One region of the Pseudomonas sp. HP_12 genome, then DNA from elsewhere that is predicted to be linked to it. Evidence: predicted binding sites of a transcription regulator. Region 1 holds the regulator's gene; the other holds the start of a gene.
The links. Region 1 encodes FliA, which starts transcription of late flagellar genes. Its sites were predicted from a motif close to CTAAAGTTTNNNNNNNNNNNGCCGNTAA; they were not measured.

Region 1 (7,945 bases):
TTTGGTGGCGCAATTGCCATCCCTGCTGCTGTCCACCGCCGCCGCGATCATGGTGACCCGTGCTTCCGGTTCGGAAGAAATGGGCAAGCTGGTCGGTCGGCAGATGTTTGCCTCCCACAAGGCGCTCGCCGTATCCGCCGGCATCATGATCGTCATGGGCCTGGTCCCGGGCATGCCGCACTTCTCCTTCATCAGCCTCGGTCTGGTGGCTGCCGGCGGCGCCTACCTGCTGTGGAAGAAAGAGAACCAGGTCAAGCTGGCTGCCGTGCAAGAGGTCAAGCGTCAGCAAGAGCTGCTGCCATCGCCGACCCGCGCGCAGGAATCCAAGGAACTGGGCTGGGACGACGTGACCCCGATCGACATGATTGGCCTGGAAGTCGGCTACCGCCTGATTCCGCTGGTGGACCGCAACCAGGGTGGTCAATTGCTGGCGCGTATCAAGGGCGTGCGCAAGAAGCTCTCCCAGGAGCTGGGCTTTCTCATGCCTACCGTGCACATCCGCGACAACCTCGACCTGGCGCCCAGCGCCTATCGCCTGACCCTGATGGGCGTGACCCTGGCCGAAGCCGAGATCTACCCGGACCGCGAACTGGCGATCAACCCCGGTCAGGTGTTTGGCAGCCTCAACGGCATCACTGCCAAAGACCCGGCGTTTGGCCTGGAGGCCGTGTGGATCGAAATCAGCCAGCGTGCCCAGGCGCAATCCCTCGGTTACACCGTGGTGGACGCCAGCACCGTGGTGGCGACTCACTTGAACCAGATTCTCTACAAGCACTCTCATGAATTGATCGGCCACGAGGAAGTCCAGCAATTGATGACCCTGCTGGCCAAGGGATCGCCAAAACTGGCGGAAGAACTGGTCCCGGGCGTGCTGTCGCTGTCGGCCCTGCTGAAGGTGCTGCAGGCGCTGCTTGCCGAACAGGTGCCGGTTCGCGATATCCGCTCCATCGCCGAAGCCATCGCCAACAACGCTGCGCGTAGTCAAGATACTGCCGCGCTGGTGGCTGCCGTACGGGTCGGATTGTCCCGCGCAATCGTCCAAAGCATTGTCGGCATTGAGCCGGAGCTGCCTGTGATCACCCTTGAGCCAAGGTTGGAACAGATATTGCTAAATAGTCTGCAGAAGGCAGGTCAGGGTCAGGAAGAAGGCGTTCTCCTCGAACCGAGCATGGCTGAGAAACTTCAGCGCTCGTTGATCGAAGCGGCGCAGCGTCAGGAGATGCAGGGGCAGCCGGTTATTTTGTTGGTCGCAGGTCCGGTTCGCGCCATGTTGTCCCGCTTTGGACGGTTGGCTGTACCGAATATGCATGTTTTGGCTTACCAGGAAATTCCTGACAATAAGCAAGTCACCATCGTAGCGACTGTCGGGCCTAACGGCTGAGGTAGTGAGTCATGCAAGTTAAGCGTTTTTTCGCCGCCGATATGCGACAAGCCATGAAACTGGTTCGCGATGAGCTGGGCGCTGAAGCCGCCATCATCGGCAACCGGCGGATCGCTGGCGGCGTGGAACTGACCGCCGCCCTGGACTACAAGCTGTCTGCGCTGGCCCCGCGTGTACCGAACATCGAACTCGAAGACGAGCTGCGCAAGACTCAGTCGCTCATCGTCACTGCTCAGGCTGAGCTGACCCACCGCAGCGAGCTGGACACTGTCGCCAACCGTCAGTTGTTCGCCGGCCTTGCGATGGATGACAGCAAGCAGATCGAACCGACGCTGGAAGAACCGTTTCGCCCGTCCGTCCACGCCGCAGTGGCCGCCGAACGCGCCGAGCGCAACGCCGAGCCGGGCGTTGGCGACCGCGCCTACGAAGCGATGCGTTCCGAATTGAACGGCCTGCGCGAACTGCTGGAAGTCCAGCTAGGCTCGCTGGCCTGGAACCAGCTGCGAGACGGCCGTCCGCAACAGGCCAATCTGTGGCGCCGTCTGCAACGGGTTGGCCTTTCCGGCCCGCTGTCCCGCGACTTGCTGGCGATGGTCCCGGACTCCAACGATCAGGCTCACACCTGGCGCATGCTGCTGGCCCATCTGGCCCGCATGATTGCCACGCCGGACGTCGAGCCACTGGAAGAGGGCGGTGTGATTGCCATGGTCGGTCCTGCCGGCATGGGCAAAACCACCACGCTGGCTAAACTGGCGGCCCGATATGTGTTGAAATACGGCGCGCAAAATATCGCGCTGGTGAGCATGGACAGTTTCCGCATTGGCGCTCAGGAGCAACTGAAAACCCTGGGCCGGATCCTCAATGTACCGGTCACCCACGTCGACCCGGGCCAGTCCCTGGCACAGGCGCTGGAGCCGCTGTTGCGCAAGCGCGTGGTGTTGATCGACACCGCCGGCCTGCAAGCCAGCGATCCGGCCCTGCGTCTGCAACTGGAAACCCTCGCCGGGCGTGGCATCAAGGCGCGCAACTACCTGGTGCTGGCGACAACCAGCCAGAAGCAGGTGCTGTCAGCGGCTTATCACAGTTACAAACGTTGCGGCCTGGCCGGGTGCATCCTGACCAAGCTCGACGAAACGGCCAGCCTGGGCGAAGTGCTCAGCCTGGCCGTGACACACGAACTGCCTGTGGCCTATCTCACCGATGGCCCACGGATACCGGATGATCTGCATTTGCCGCGTCGGCACCAATTGGTGAGCCGGGCTGTCAGCGTGCAGATGCAGGAGGAGCCGAGCGAGGAAGCGATGGCGGATATGTTTGCGGATCTTTATCACAGCACCGGCAAGCGCGCGGGCTAGGTGAAGAAAATGACAGTGGAATTTTCCTGCATCGATGGTCTGCCAGGCATTGTTCAGACACTGAACGTGCAGCCCGACATGTGGCTTAGGTCTAAGCAAGACAAGGTAAACAATTAACATGGGCAGCATGCATCCCGTACAGGTTATCGCGGTGACCGGTGGCAAAGGTGGCGTAGGCAAGACCAACGTTTCAGTGAATCTTTCACTGGCACTGGCCGAGCTGGGACGTCGCGTCATGCTGCTGGACGCCGATCTGGGTCTGGCCAACGTCGACGTATTGTTGGGTCTGACCCCCAAACGCACCCTGGCTGATGTCATCGAAGGGCGGTGCGAGCTGCGCGATGTCTTGCTGCAAGGCCCGGGCGGTGTACGCATCGTGCCGGCGGCATCGGGCACCCAGAGCATGGTCCACCTGACCCCGGCGCAGCATGCCGGGCTGATTCAGGCGTTCAGTGACATTGGCGACAACCTCGATGTGCTGGTCATCGATACCGCCGCCGGCATCGGCGAATCGGTGGTGAGCTTCGTCCGCGCGGCCCAGGAAGTGCTGCTGGTGGTGTGCGACGAACCCACATCGATCACCGACGCCTATGCCCTGATCAAACTGCTCAACCGCGATTACGGCATGAACCGCTTCCGCGTCCTGGCCAACATGGCCCAGAGCCCGCAGGAAGGGCGCAACCTCTTCGCCAAGCTGACCAAAGTCACCGACCGTTTTCTCGACGTGGCCCTGCAGTATGTGGGCGCCGTGCCGTACGACGAATGCGTACGCAAGGCCGTGCAGAAACAGCGCGCCGTGTACGAAGCGTTTCCGCGTTCCAAATGTGCCCTGGCGTTCAAGGCCATCGCGCAGAAAGTCGACACCTGGCCGCTCCCGGCGAACCCGCGCGGCCACCTGGAATTTTTCGTAGAACGCCTCGTGCATCAAACCAGCGCAGGGCCCGTCTCATGACAGCAAGTGGCTATCGCATGTACAGCAAATCGTCCAAAGACTCCCAGTATGAGCTGATCGAGCGTTATGCCCCGCTGGTCAAACGAATCGCCTACCACTTGCTGGCGCGTCTGCCGGCCAGCGTGCAGGTCGAGGATTTGATCCAGGCGGGCATGATTGGCTTGCTCGAAGTCTCGACCAAATACGACTCCACGAAAGGGGCCAGCTTCGAGACGTACGCGGGTATTCGTATCCGTGGTGCGATGCTCGACGAAGTGCGCAAGGGGGACTGGGCGCCGCGTTCGGTCCACCGCAACACGCGCATGGTCAGTGACGCGATTCGTGCAATCGAAGCAAAAACCGGCCGTGACGCTAAAGATCACGAGGTTGCTGCCGAACTTGAAATGAGTCTCGACGATTACTACGGGATTTTGAACGATACCCTGGGCAGCCGCCTGTTCAGCTTCGACGATCTGTTGCAGGACGGCGAACACGAAGGGCTGCACGAGGACGGCGCGAGCCAGTCCCTCGAACCGTCGCGGGATCTGGAAGACGAGCGCTTTCAGGCTGCGCTGGCCGAGGCCATTGCCAACTTGCCCGAACGTGAACGCCTGGTGTTGTCGCTGTACTACGACGAAGAGCTGAACCTCAAGGAAATCGGTGAGGTCCTGGGGGTCAGCGAGTCGCGGGTCAGCCAGCTGCACAGTCAATGCGCGGCGCGGTTGCGCGGTCGTCTTGGCGAGTGGCGCGCACGTTCGTGAATCAGGCGCAGGCCGTGAGGCCTGCGTGTTGCGTGTAAGACCGGCTGTGCAAGACGTGAGCGGGAAGCAAATGAGACACGGCAGGAGTCGGTCGAACCGGGTCGTAGATGATCCGGTTTCGCTGCGCTTGTTCCGGTCGATTCCACCCCCTCTTGATGTTCGGCACAGCCGGTATTGATTGAACGCGCGTTCAGGTGCTGAACGCGTTAAAGACTGCTTGGAGGTCGAATTGGACAAGAACATGAAAATCCTCATCGTTGATGACTTCTCAACGATGCGGCGGATCATAAAAAACCTGTTGCGTGACCTTGGGTTCACCAACACGGCCGAAGCAGATGACGGACTCACCGCATTGCCGATGCTGCAAAGCGGCGCTTTTGACTTCCTCGTCACTGACTGGAACATGCCGGGCATGTCCGGCATCGACCTGTTGCGTCAGGTGCGTGCCGACGAGCGTCTGCGCAGCCTGCCGGTGCTGATGGTCACTGCCGAAGCCAAGCGCGAGCAGATCATCGAAGCCGCTCAGGCCGGTGTGAACGGCTACGTGGTGAAGCCGTTCACCGCGCAAGTGCTCAAAGAAAAAATCGAAAAGATATTCGAGCGCGTCAATAGCTGATGTCCGCTGCGAGGGCGCTATGGATTCCAAAGATTCGACAATGGGTGACTTTGAGTCAACTCTGAAGAAACACGCACAAGAGCTGGTCGCGAGCCTTGAAAAAGGCAAGTTCGGCGATGCCGTGCAACTGATCCATGAGCTTAACCAGACCCGCGACCGCGGCCTGTATCAGGAAGTCGGCAAACTGACGCGCGAGCTGCACAGCGCGATCGTCAACTTCCAGATCGACCCGAACATGCCGCAGGCCGAGGAGGTCTCCCAGATCACCGACGCCACCGAGCGGCTGTCGTACGTCGTCAGGCTGACTGAAAACGCGGCGAACCGGACCATGGATCTGGTAGAGCTGAGCACGCCGTTGATGCACGGGCTCACTGAAGACGCCAAGTCGTTGAGCGCCGATTGGGGACGCTTCATGCGCCGCGAGATCAGCGCCGAAGAGTTTCGTGATCTGGCCCGCCGCGTCGATGTGTTCCTGACCCGCAGCGAGAAGGAGACCACCGAGGTCTCTGCGCACTTGAACGACATTCTGCTGGCTCAGGATTACCAGGACCTCACCGGTCAGGTGATCAAGCGCGTGACCACGCTGGTCACGGAAGTCGAGCGCAATCTGCTCAAGCTGGTGCTCATGGCGAGCCAGGTGGACCGCTTCGCGGGCATCGAGCACGACCAGGAAATGTTCCGTCAGCAAAAAGAACAAGAAAAACTTCACTCCAAGGGTGAAGGTCCGCAGATTCATGCCGATAAACGTGAAGACGTTGTATCCGGACAGGATGATGTTGACGATCTGCTATCCAGCCTCGGATTCTGATTCGGTCATTCTGTCTCGGACTTCAGGTTTTCTGTGAAAGTGGCTGCTGGACCCGCGCGCCAATGCTTCGACGAAAGCAATGCGCGCAGGCCGTCAGTGCAGCCTCCGGATCGGTTTGACGGTTAATTTTAGGAGCACCCCCCAATGAGCTTCGGCGCCGATGAAGAAATCCTTCAGGATTTTCTGGTAGAGGCCGGCGAGATTCTCGAGCTGTTGTCAGAGCAGTTGGTCGAGCTGGAAAGCCGGCCTGACGATGCGGACCTGCTCAATGCAATTTTTCGCGGTTTTCACACTGTAAAAGGGGGCGCCGGCTTCCTCCAGCTCAACGAGCTGGTTGAATGCTGTCACATCGCCGAGAACGTGTTCGACATCCTGCGCAAGGGTGAACGTCGCGTCGACTCGGAGCTCATGGACGTGGTGCTCGAAGCACTCGACACCGTCAACAGCATGTTCGGTCAGGTGCGCGAGCGCTCTGCCGTCACCCCGGCCACGCCTGAATTGCTGGCCGCACTGGCACGCCTGGCCGAGCCTGCCTCGGCAGAAGAAATCGCTGCGGCACCGGTGGTGGTTGAAGAGCCGGTCGCTGAAGCGCCGTCCGAAGACATTACCGATCTGGAATTCGAACAGCTCCTGGATTCGCTGAACGCCGTCAAGGCGCAAGCGGCAGGTGCGCCTGCACCGGCTCCGTCTGCGCCTGTCGCCCCGGCACCCGTTGCAGCAGCGCCGGCGGCAGCGGCTCCCGCTGCGCCGGCTGGCACTGCGGCCAGCGATGAAATCACTGACGCCGAATTCGAATCACTCCTCGATCAGCTGCATGGCAAAGGCCAGTTCGCCGTTGATGCGGTGCAACCGCCAGCGGCTGTGACGCCGTCTGCCGCACCGGCCAGTGACGAAATCACTGACGACGAATTCGAGTCGCTGCTGGATCAGTTGCACGGCAAAGGCTCGTTCTCGCCGGACGCCGTCGGCGCTGCGGCTCCTGGCGCTGCGGCACCTGCTGCCGCTGCACCTGCCGCTCCGGTTGCGCCCTCCGCTGCGTCGAAAGCCGCTGCGTCGGACGAGATCACCGACAACGAATTCGAAGACCTGCTGGATCAGTTGCACGGCAAAGGCAAGTTCGAACCTGCCGTGGCTGCCGGTGCAGCTGCAGCGCCGGCCGCAGCGGCACCGACCAAGAAGCCCGAGCCCGCCAAAGCCGAACCGGCCAAAGCGACGCCTGCTGCTGCAGCGCCGGCCAAAGCTGCACCGGCTGCTGCACCGGCACCAGCTCGCGCTGCTGCTCCGGCGCCTAGCGAAAAACCGCCGTCTGAAGCGGAAACCACCGTGCGCGTCGACACCGCGCGGCTGGATGAAATCATGAACATGGTCGGCGAACTGGTGCTGGTGCGTAACCGCCTGGTCCGCCTGGGTGCCAACAGCGCCGATGAAGCCATGTCCAAGGCCGTGTCCAACCTGGACGTGGTCACCGCTGACCTGCAGACCGCGGTCATGAAGACCCGCATGCAGCCGATCAAGAAAGTGTTCGGTCGCTTCCCGCGACTGGTTCGCGATCTGGCGCGTCAGTTGAAGAAAGAAATCAGCCTTGAACTGGTGGGTGAAGAAACCGACCTGGACAAGAACCTCGTCGAGGCCCTGGCCGACCCGCTCGTCCACTTGGTGCGTAACGCGGTCGATCACGGTATCGAGTCGCCGGAAGAGCGCGAGGCGTCGGGCAAGTCCCGGAACGGTCGTGTGATTCTGGCCGCCGAACAGGAAGGCGATCACATCCTGCTGTCGATTTCCGATGACGGCAAAGGCATGGACCCTGCGGTCCTGCGTGCCATCGCGGTCAAGCGTGGCGTGATGGACAAGGATGCAGCGGATCGCCTCAGCGACACCGACTGCTACAACCTGATCTTCGCGCCGGGCTTCTCGACCAAGACCGAGATTTCCGATGTGTCCGGGCGTGGCGTGGGCATGGACGTGGTGAAAACCAAGATCGCCCAGCTCAACGGCTCTATCAGCATCAATTCCACCAAAGGCCTGGGCTCGAAGATCATCATCAAGGTGCCGCTGACCCTGGCGATCATGCCGACGCTGATGGTCATGCTGGG
Region 2 (7,945 bases), on a different contig from region 1:
CATGGCCTGGAACTGGCAAAAGAACAGCCAGTTGGGATCGACGCCAATCACGCTGTCGGCGCCTGCGCCCAGCATGCGCCACTGGTAATAGCCGTTGCCGCAGCCGACGTCTAGAACGCGCTTGCCTTTCAAATCAAGGTGCGGCGAGACCCGCGACCATTTCCAGTCCGAGCGCCATTCGGTGTCGACGTGCACGCCGAACACATCAAAAGGGCCTTTGCGCCACGGCGACAGCCCCATCAGCGCAGCGCGGGTCTGCTCGCGGGTGGCGTCATCGCAGTCGGCGTCGAGGATGAAATCGTCCTTGAGCTCGATGCGGCTTGGCGTGAGGTCAGGCAAGGCATTCAGCGCGCCTTGCCAGCGCTCCAGGTCGCCGTGACCCTTTTCCATCTTCGCGTCGAGTTGCGCCTGCAGGCCTTGGGCCCAGGCATACAGTGGCGTGCCCGCCAGACGGCGGACCAGGGGAGCGAGATCAATCATGGCAGGGCAATCAACGAGGCGAAATTAAGGCACTGGAACCAGGGCACGACTTTGCTGAATCCGGCAGCCAGCAAGCGTTCGCGGTGCTGCTCAAGGCTGTCGGGTTTCATCACGTTTTCGATGGCGCTGCGTTTCTGCGCGATCTCCAGTTCGCTGTAACCGTTGGCGCGTTTGAAGGCGACGTGCAGATCGGTGAGCAGCGCGTGCTCTTCGGTGTCATCAAAGCGCAGCTTCTCCGACACGATCAGCGCGCCGCCGGGCAGCAGCGACTGGCGGATACGCGTCAGCAGAGCGAGGCGTTGTTCCGGCGCGATGAATTGCAGGGTGAAGTTCAGCGCGACCACCGAGGCGGGCTGAAACTCGAGATTCAGGATATCGCCGTCGATGACCTCCACCGGCAACAACTCCTGATACATCGAGTCCTGAGCGTTGAGGTACTCGCGGCAGCGTTCGACCATGGCCGACGAGTTGTCGATGGCGATCACCCGGCAATCTTCAGTGCGCACATGCCGACGCAATGCCTGAGTGACGGCGCCCAGTGAACTGCCCAGGTCATAGAGCACGCTGTGGGGCTGGGCGAATTGCGCCGCGAGCACGCCGAGGTTTTCGACGATGGTCGGATAGCCCGGCACCGAGCGCTTGATCATGTCCGGGAACACCCGCACGACGTCTTCGTTGAAGGCGAAGTCGGGCACCTGGGGCAGCGGCTGGGCGAATAGGCGGTCGGGTTCTGGGCTCACGGCGATTCCGGGGTACGAAGCGAAAAGTGCGGCATTTTAGCCAATTCCGTCCCTCGGCTGGAACCTCATCTCATCGCTCGTGTGCCGACTTTGCCCCGCCGCTGAAAAAGCCGCGCCCGGTTACGGGGCGCGGCCAGGGCTCAAGCCATGTAATCAGTACTTCCAGCTCACCGACGCGGTGAAGTTGCGTGGATCCCCGAAGTTGCTCTGGTTGTAGCGCAGGCTCTGTTGGTATTTCTCGTTGGTGAGGTTGTTGAGGTTGAGCTGGGTGCTCCAGTGCTGATCGATGTCGTAGCGGGTCATCAGGCCGATGAGCGCGTAGGCGTCCTGGCGGGCGGCGGGCGAGTCGTCGTTCTGAGTCTTGCTCTGCCAGCTCAGGCTGCCGCCGACCTTGACCTTCGGCGCCATCGGCAACTGGTAGGTCATCGACGACGTCAAGGCGTGGCGCGGGATGAACTTGCGCGCACGGCTGTCGTTGTTGTCAGTGATATAGACGTAGGTGTACCCGCCGTTGACTTGCAGCCCCGGCGCCACTTCGCCCGACGCTTCCAGCTCCAGGCCGCTGCTGTCGTAGGACATCGCCTCGTAGACATAGCCGCCCAGGTTGGCATCATAGGTCGAACTGCCCGGCACGTTGTCTTGCTTGGCATGGAACACCGCTGCGCTGACGTTGAGCTTCTTGTCCAGCAACTGGCCCTTGATGCCCGCTTCATAGCTTTTGCCTTCAAGCGGATCGAGCACCCGGCCTTGACCGTCGAGGTAATACTGCGGATTGAAGACTTCGGTGTAACTGGCGTACAGCGCGTATTCGGGGGTCAGGTCGTAGACGATACCGGCATACGGCGTGACTTTGCCGTGAATGCGCACCTCGCGCGCGGAGCCGTAGTTTTCGCCATTGCTGTCCGCGCTGAGCATGCGGGCGCCGGTGATCACATGCAGATCGTCGGTCAGGCTGAAACGCGCGCCGGCGTAAACGCTCTTCTGGCGATCGGTGTAGTTCGAGGTCGCAGCGGGTAACGCAGCGACGTAATTCGGCTGCGGCAGGTAGCCATGCAGCGCATCTTCAAGGGTCACAGGCGAGTAGTTGAGGACGTCACCGTACTGCGAGGATTCGCGATTGCGCTGGCGTGCAGCGTTCGCCCCCAGCGTGAGTTGATGTTCCCGACCGCCGAGCATGAAGGGGCCGCTCAGCGAGTAATCGCCACTGAGTTCGAGGTTCTTGTCTTTGTACTTGGAGCCCAGTCCGGTGTAACCGGTGGGTGAAGTGCTGTCGCCGTACATGTAGAACATCTCGGTGTCTTCGCGGTGCTCGGCGCCGGCGACGGTCAGCTTCGACTTCCAGTCGTTGGCGAAGGTGTGTTCCCACTCGGCAAACGCACGTTGCGTGTGAACGTCCCAATGCACCCACGGCTGGGAAATATTGGAATGGGTGCTGCTGTAATGAATGGAGTTGCCATTGCCATCGACCAACGGCAGTGCGCCCCAGCTTGAGCCATTGGCGTTGGTTTTCTGGTCCTCGTAACCAAGGGTCAGCGTGTCGCTGTCGCTCAGGTCGAATGCCAGCAGACCGCTGAAGATGTTCTTCTCGCGGGAGTAGCGATCAAGGTATGAGTTGCCGTTTTCGTTGGCGTAGATGACCCGCCCCCGCACGTTGCCCGAGTCGGTCAGGGGGCCGGAGACGTCGATGTCCACCCGGCGTTTGTCCCAGGAACCGGCGGTCACGTCGATCTTTGCCTGGGGATCGTAAGTCGGGCGTTTGCGGATGAAGTTGACCGTGGCCGAGGGGTTGCCGGCCCCGGACATCAAGCCGTTGGCGCCGTGAACGATATCGACCTGTTCGTAGGGCGCCAGGTCGATATCGCCCACCAGCAACCCATTGGTCATCGGCATGGCCGTGCCGTCGTACTGGAAGTTGTTGATGTCGAAACCGCGCGCGGTGAAGTAAGTGCGGTCTGTTTCGACTTTCTGCACGTTGACGCCGGGGGTGCTGGTCAACACATCGCGGATGCTGTTGAGCTTGAAGTCATCCATTTGCTCGCGTTTGATGTTGGTCACACCCTGGGGCGTTTCCTGGTTGGTCAGGTCCAGCCGGGTGGTGGTGCTGCTGGGCTTGCCCTGGTAGCCCTGCGGGTTGCCGGTGTCGCCGTAGGTGGCGGTTGACGTCACGTCAGTGGCCGGCAGGCTGAGCGCTGTCTCTTCGGCATTCGCTGTGTTGAGCACGCTCAGGGCGATTAACGAAAGGGCCTTTGGGCAAAAGGGGATCGAGTGACGCATGGCGGGCAACGCTCCGGCGAATGTAACAAATGGTGATGGTTCTCAATTATCGGCAAGTTACAATTGAGAATCAATGTCATTTATTGCATTCGTCGGTGTTGGCTGCAACGCTGGCCATGATCGGGTGCCTTCCCCCAGCGTTAAAGCTTTCCCCCCGGCAGTCGAAACACCTTAATTCGCAACTCATTTCATTACTGGCACAGGGAACCGTGGCATGCATGCGTTCAAGGCGTTGTACGAGTCCATCGAAAGGCAGTTTTTCAATTCTTTGACCAAGAAGCTGTCGAGCCTGTTTCTGATGGTGGTGGTGAGCGCCGTGGTGTACTGGGTGGCCGTGAGCCTGCGCGCGGACATTCTTCTGCAGTTGCGCAGCGCGCAGTTGCCGGCGGAGACGCTAAGCATGATCGAGGGGAAACTCGATGTGCTGAGCAATGCCATCCTGGGCAGCACGCTGTTTACCCTGTGTCTGGTCAGCTTCATGGTCTGGTATTTCCGGCACTTGATCGTGCGGCCGGTGACCCAGATGAGCTTGGCGCTGGAAGGCATTGCCAACGGCGAGGGCGACCTGTCCAAGGACTTGCCGCTGCTAACCCACGATGAAATTCGCGTGCTGGCGAGTACCTGCAACCGGTTTCTGGCCAAACAGCGGGAGATCATCAGCAGCGTTCAGGCGTTGACCGTGCACATTGCCGTGGAGTCCGCGCGCTCGCTGAAAAACATCAGCGATTCCAGCGACAGCGCGACCCATCAGGCGCGCTTCGCCAAGGAAGTCATGGAGCAGAGCAACGACGCAGTGGGTCGGATTGCCGAGGTGTCCCGGCAGACTCAGGGCATTTCCGGGACCACCGCGCAGAACCTCAGCATGGCCCGCGACTCCTACACTGAACTGCTGGAAGTGACCGGCAATATCAGTGAGATTTCCAGCAGCCTGAATGAGTTCGGCACCCTGGTTTCGGCGCTGAACCAACGTTCGTCGAGCATCAAATCCATTGTCGGATTGATTCAACAAATCTCCTCCCAGACCAATCTTCTGGCGCTCAACGCGGCGATCGAGGCGGCGCGTGCAGGGGAGAGCGGGCGTGGTTTCGCGGTGGTTGCCGACGAAGTCCGGACCCTCGCCCAGAACGTCAGCCGCGCCACCGAGGACATTTCCCAGAACATCGACGCCATGTTGCTGGAAGTGAGCTCGACCCACGAGCAAACCACCCAGATCAGCCACAGCGCCCGGGAGACCCAGAAAGTGGTCGAGCGCGCGTCTGGGCATTTCGAGAGCATGATCGGCGACTTCGAATCCACCCACACGAAGCTTGAGGACATCGCCTCGCACATCCAGCAGTTTGCCGACAGCAACACCGGCATCAACGACCGCGTCACGCAGATTCATGCGGACAGCCAGTCCATCGACCAGCGCATGCAGCATTCGGCCACGGCCACCCGAGACCTGTCGGGCGTGGCGGAAAAGGTTCAGGCGCTGCTGGGCCGGTTTGTCCTCGGGCATGGCGCGCTGGACGCTGGCATTACCCGCGCCAGTCATTGCCGCGACCGGCTCCAGGTGCGTCTGGCCGTGCTGCAACGTGAGGGCTTCAACCTGTTCGATCAGAACTACAAATTGATTCCCGGGACTGATCCCAAGCAATACACGACCAGCTACACCGAGCGCTTCGCGCAGATCTGTCAGGAGGAGTGCGACGCGCTCACCAAAGGCACGCGGGGCGGTAAGGTCACCTTCATCGTCGACAGCAAGGGTTACTGCCCGGTGAACAACAGCTGGGTGTCGAAAAAACCTACGGGCGACCGAGCTATCGACCTACCGGTGTGCCGGAACAAGCGCATGTTCGCTGACCCCATCGGCCTGCGCGCAGCCGCTAACCAACAGCGCTTCCTGCTGCAAACCTACCTGCGCGACACCGGCGAAATCATGACCGAGATCGACGTGCCGTTCTTCTTCGAAGGCCGTCATTGGGGCAACTTGCGCATGGGCTTCGACGCTGCGCAATTACTGGCCGAGTGACAGAGGCTCACGCCAGTGCTCAGCGACTGATCAGCCCTTCGCCGGCAAGGATTTTCCTGCGCGAGCAGCCGTGGAATGAGCGGGCGATCAGTTCACCGTAATGACGCAATCGAAGGTGCGTGCTGGCGCCACTTCCGGCGCCCAGGGTTGTTGGTAGACCATCATCAGGTGACCCGTGCCCGGATTGGCGGCTCGGTAGCGCCAGACCGACTGACCGCCTTCACCGACCAAACCTACGTCTTTGGAGGCATTGAACACCTCGGGCCCCAGGCTGCTCAGGATGGACGGCGCAGGGTTTTGCATCAGCCAGCGGTGCCCGGTCGTGGGATTGCTGGGCAGCATCAGCATGAGGGTCTGGCCGGTTTTGAGAGAAAGGGGACAGTCTTGCTGATCGTCCAGGGAGACGATCTGTTTTGGCGCCTGGACGCAAGCGGCAAGCAGGCTGAGGCTGAACGGGACGAGCAAGCGGGCAGCGGTCATGAAGGCTCCGGTCATAGGCAACATGGGGGGAGCATAACCGAAGACGGGAGAGATGCTAATCAGGTGGGCCGCACAAGACGTGTGAGGGCGGCCAGGGTGGCGCCCCCACACGTTGAGGCGAGGTCAGTGCTTAAAACAATATCTTCGCCACATCCGCAAAGCGTTTGGCGAAGTGCGCGGTAATGCCTTCTTTCAGGTAATCCGGCAGTTCTTCGAAGTTGCCACGGTTGGCTTCCGGGAGGATCAGCTCGTAGATCTTCTGGCGCCGCGCCGCGATCACCTTCTCCCGCACGCCGCCAATCGGCAGTACGTGCCCGGTCAGGGTCAGTTCTCCGGTCATCGCCACGCCTTTTTTCGGCGCCTGGTTACGCGCCAGCGACAGCAGCGCGCTGGCCATGGTCACACCGGCACTTGGCCCGTCTTTCGGCGTCGCACCTTCCGGCACGTGAAGGTGAACGAAGGCTTCGTCGAAGAAGGTTTTGTCGCCGCCAAACTTCGCCAGATTGGAGCTGACGTAGCTGTAGGCGATTTCGGCAGACTCCTTCATCACGTCGCCCAGCTGGCCGGTGAGCTTGAAGCCGCGGTTGAGCGTATGGATGCGGGTCGCTTCGATTGGCAGTGTCGCGCCACCCATGCTGGTCCAGGCCAGGCCGGTAATCACGCCGGTGCCCGACAACACTTGCTCGTTGCGGAACACCGCCATGCCCAGCGAAGCTTCCAGCTCTTTCGGGCCGATCTTGACCACGGTGTCCGGGTTGTCCAGCAGCTTGACCACCGCCTTGCGCACCAGTTTGCCCAGCTGTTTTTCCAGCTGCCGCACACCGGCTTCCCGCGCATACCCTTCGATCACCGCGCGCAATGCACTGTCGCTGATCATCAGGCTGTTTTTCGACACGCCGGCCTTGGCCAGTTGCTTGGGCCACAGATGGCGCTTGGCGATGGCGAGCTTTTCTTCAGTGATATAGCCCGACAGGCGAATCACTTCCATCCGGTCCAGCAGCGGGCCGGGGATCGAGTCCAGGGTGTTCGCGGTGCAGATGAACAGCACCTTCGACAGGTCCAGACGCAGGTCGAGGTAGTGGTCGAGGAATTCGACGTTCTGCTCCGGGTCCAGGGTTTCCAGCAGCGCCGAGGCCGGGTCGCCCTGGAAGCTCTGGCCCATCTTGTCGATCTCGTCGAGCATGATCACCGGGTTCATCACTTCCACGTCTTTCAGCGCCTGCACCAGCTTGCCCGGTTGGGCGCCGATGTAGGTGCGACGATGGCCCTTGATCTCGGCCTCGTCGCGCATGCCACCAACGCTGAAACGGTAGAACGGCCGGCCCAGGGATTCCGCAATCGACTTGCCGACGCTGGTTTTACCCACGCCCGGCGGGCCGACCAGCAGCACGATGGAGCCGGAGATTTCGCCTTTGTAGGCGCCGACGGCGAGGAATTCGAGAATGCGGCTCTTGATGTCATCAAGGCCGGCGTGGTGCTGATCGAGCACCTTGCGCGCGTGTTTCAGGTCGAGCTTGTCGTCACCAAACACGCCCCACGGCACCGCGCTTGCCCAGTCCAGGTAGTTGCGCGTGACGGCGTATTCCGGTGAACCGGTTTCCAGCACCGACAGCTTGTTGATCTCTTCGTCGATGCGCTTGCGCGCCTGGGGCGGCAGGGTCTTGCCCACCAGACGCTCTTCGAACTGTTCGATGTCAGCGCTGCGGTCGTCCTTGGTCAGCCCCAGTTCCTGCTGGATGACCTTCAGCTGTTCCTTGAGGAAGAACTCACGCTGGTGCTCGCCGATCTTGCGGTTCACTTCCGCGGAGATTTCTTTCTGCAGGCGCGCGACTTCGACTTCCTTGCGCAGCATCGGCAGGACTTTTTCCATGCGCTTGAGCACGGGCACGCAATCGAGCACCTGCTGCAGCTCGACGCCCGTGGCGGAAGTCAGGGCCGCAGCGAAGTCGGTCAGCGGGGA

Region 2: a site for FliA is predicted at 3,635-3,662, ahead of ACYASU_RS03255 (methyl-accepting chemotaxis protein). Genes of this name have one in related genera too.

What each region holds. Positions count from the first base shown of each region.
Region 1 covers NZ_JBTOQG010000005.1:994-8,938, forward strand. Annotated here, with positions in the region: gene flhA (flagellar biosynthesis protein FlhA) at 1-1,381, shown strand, start outside; gene flhF (flagellar biosynthesis protein FlhF) at 1,393-2,736, shown strand; gene fleN (flagellar synthesis regulator FleN) at 2,855-3,688, shown strand; gene fliA (RNA polymerase sigma factor FliA) at 3,685-4,428, shown strand; gene ACYASU_RS05405 (chemotaxis response regulator CheY) at 4,670-5,044, shown strand; gene ACYASU_RS05410 (protein phosphatase CheZ) at 5,064-5,852, shown strand; gene ACYASU_RS05415 (chemotaxis protein CheA) at 5,997-7,945, shown strand, end outside.
Region 2 covers NZ_JBTOQG010000002.1:194,660-202,604, reverse strand. Annotated here, with positions in the region: gene cmoB (tRNA 5-methoxyuridine(34)/uridine 5-oxyacetic acid(34) synthase CmoB) at 1-480, opposite strand, end outside; gene cmoA (carboxy-S-adenosyl-L-methionine synthase CmoA) at 477-1,220, opposite strand; gene ACYASU_RS03260 (TonB-dependent siderophore receptor) at 1,374-3,494, opposite strand; gene ACYASU_RS03255 (methyl-accepting chemotaxis protein) at 3,709-5,505, shown strand; gene ACYASU_RS03250 (protease inhibitor I42 family protein) at 5,593-5,985, opposite strand; gene lon (endopeptidase La) at 6,116-7,945, opposite strand, start outside.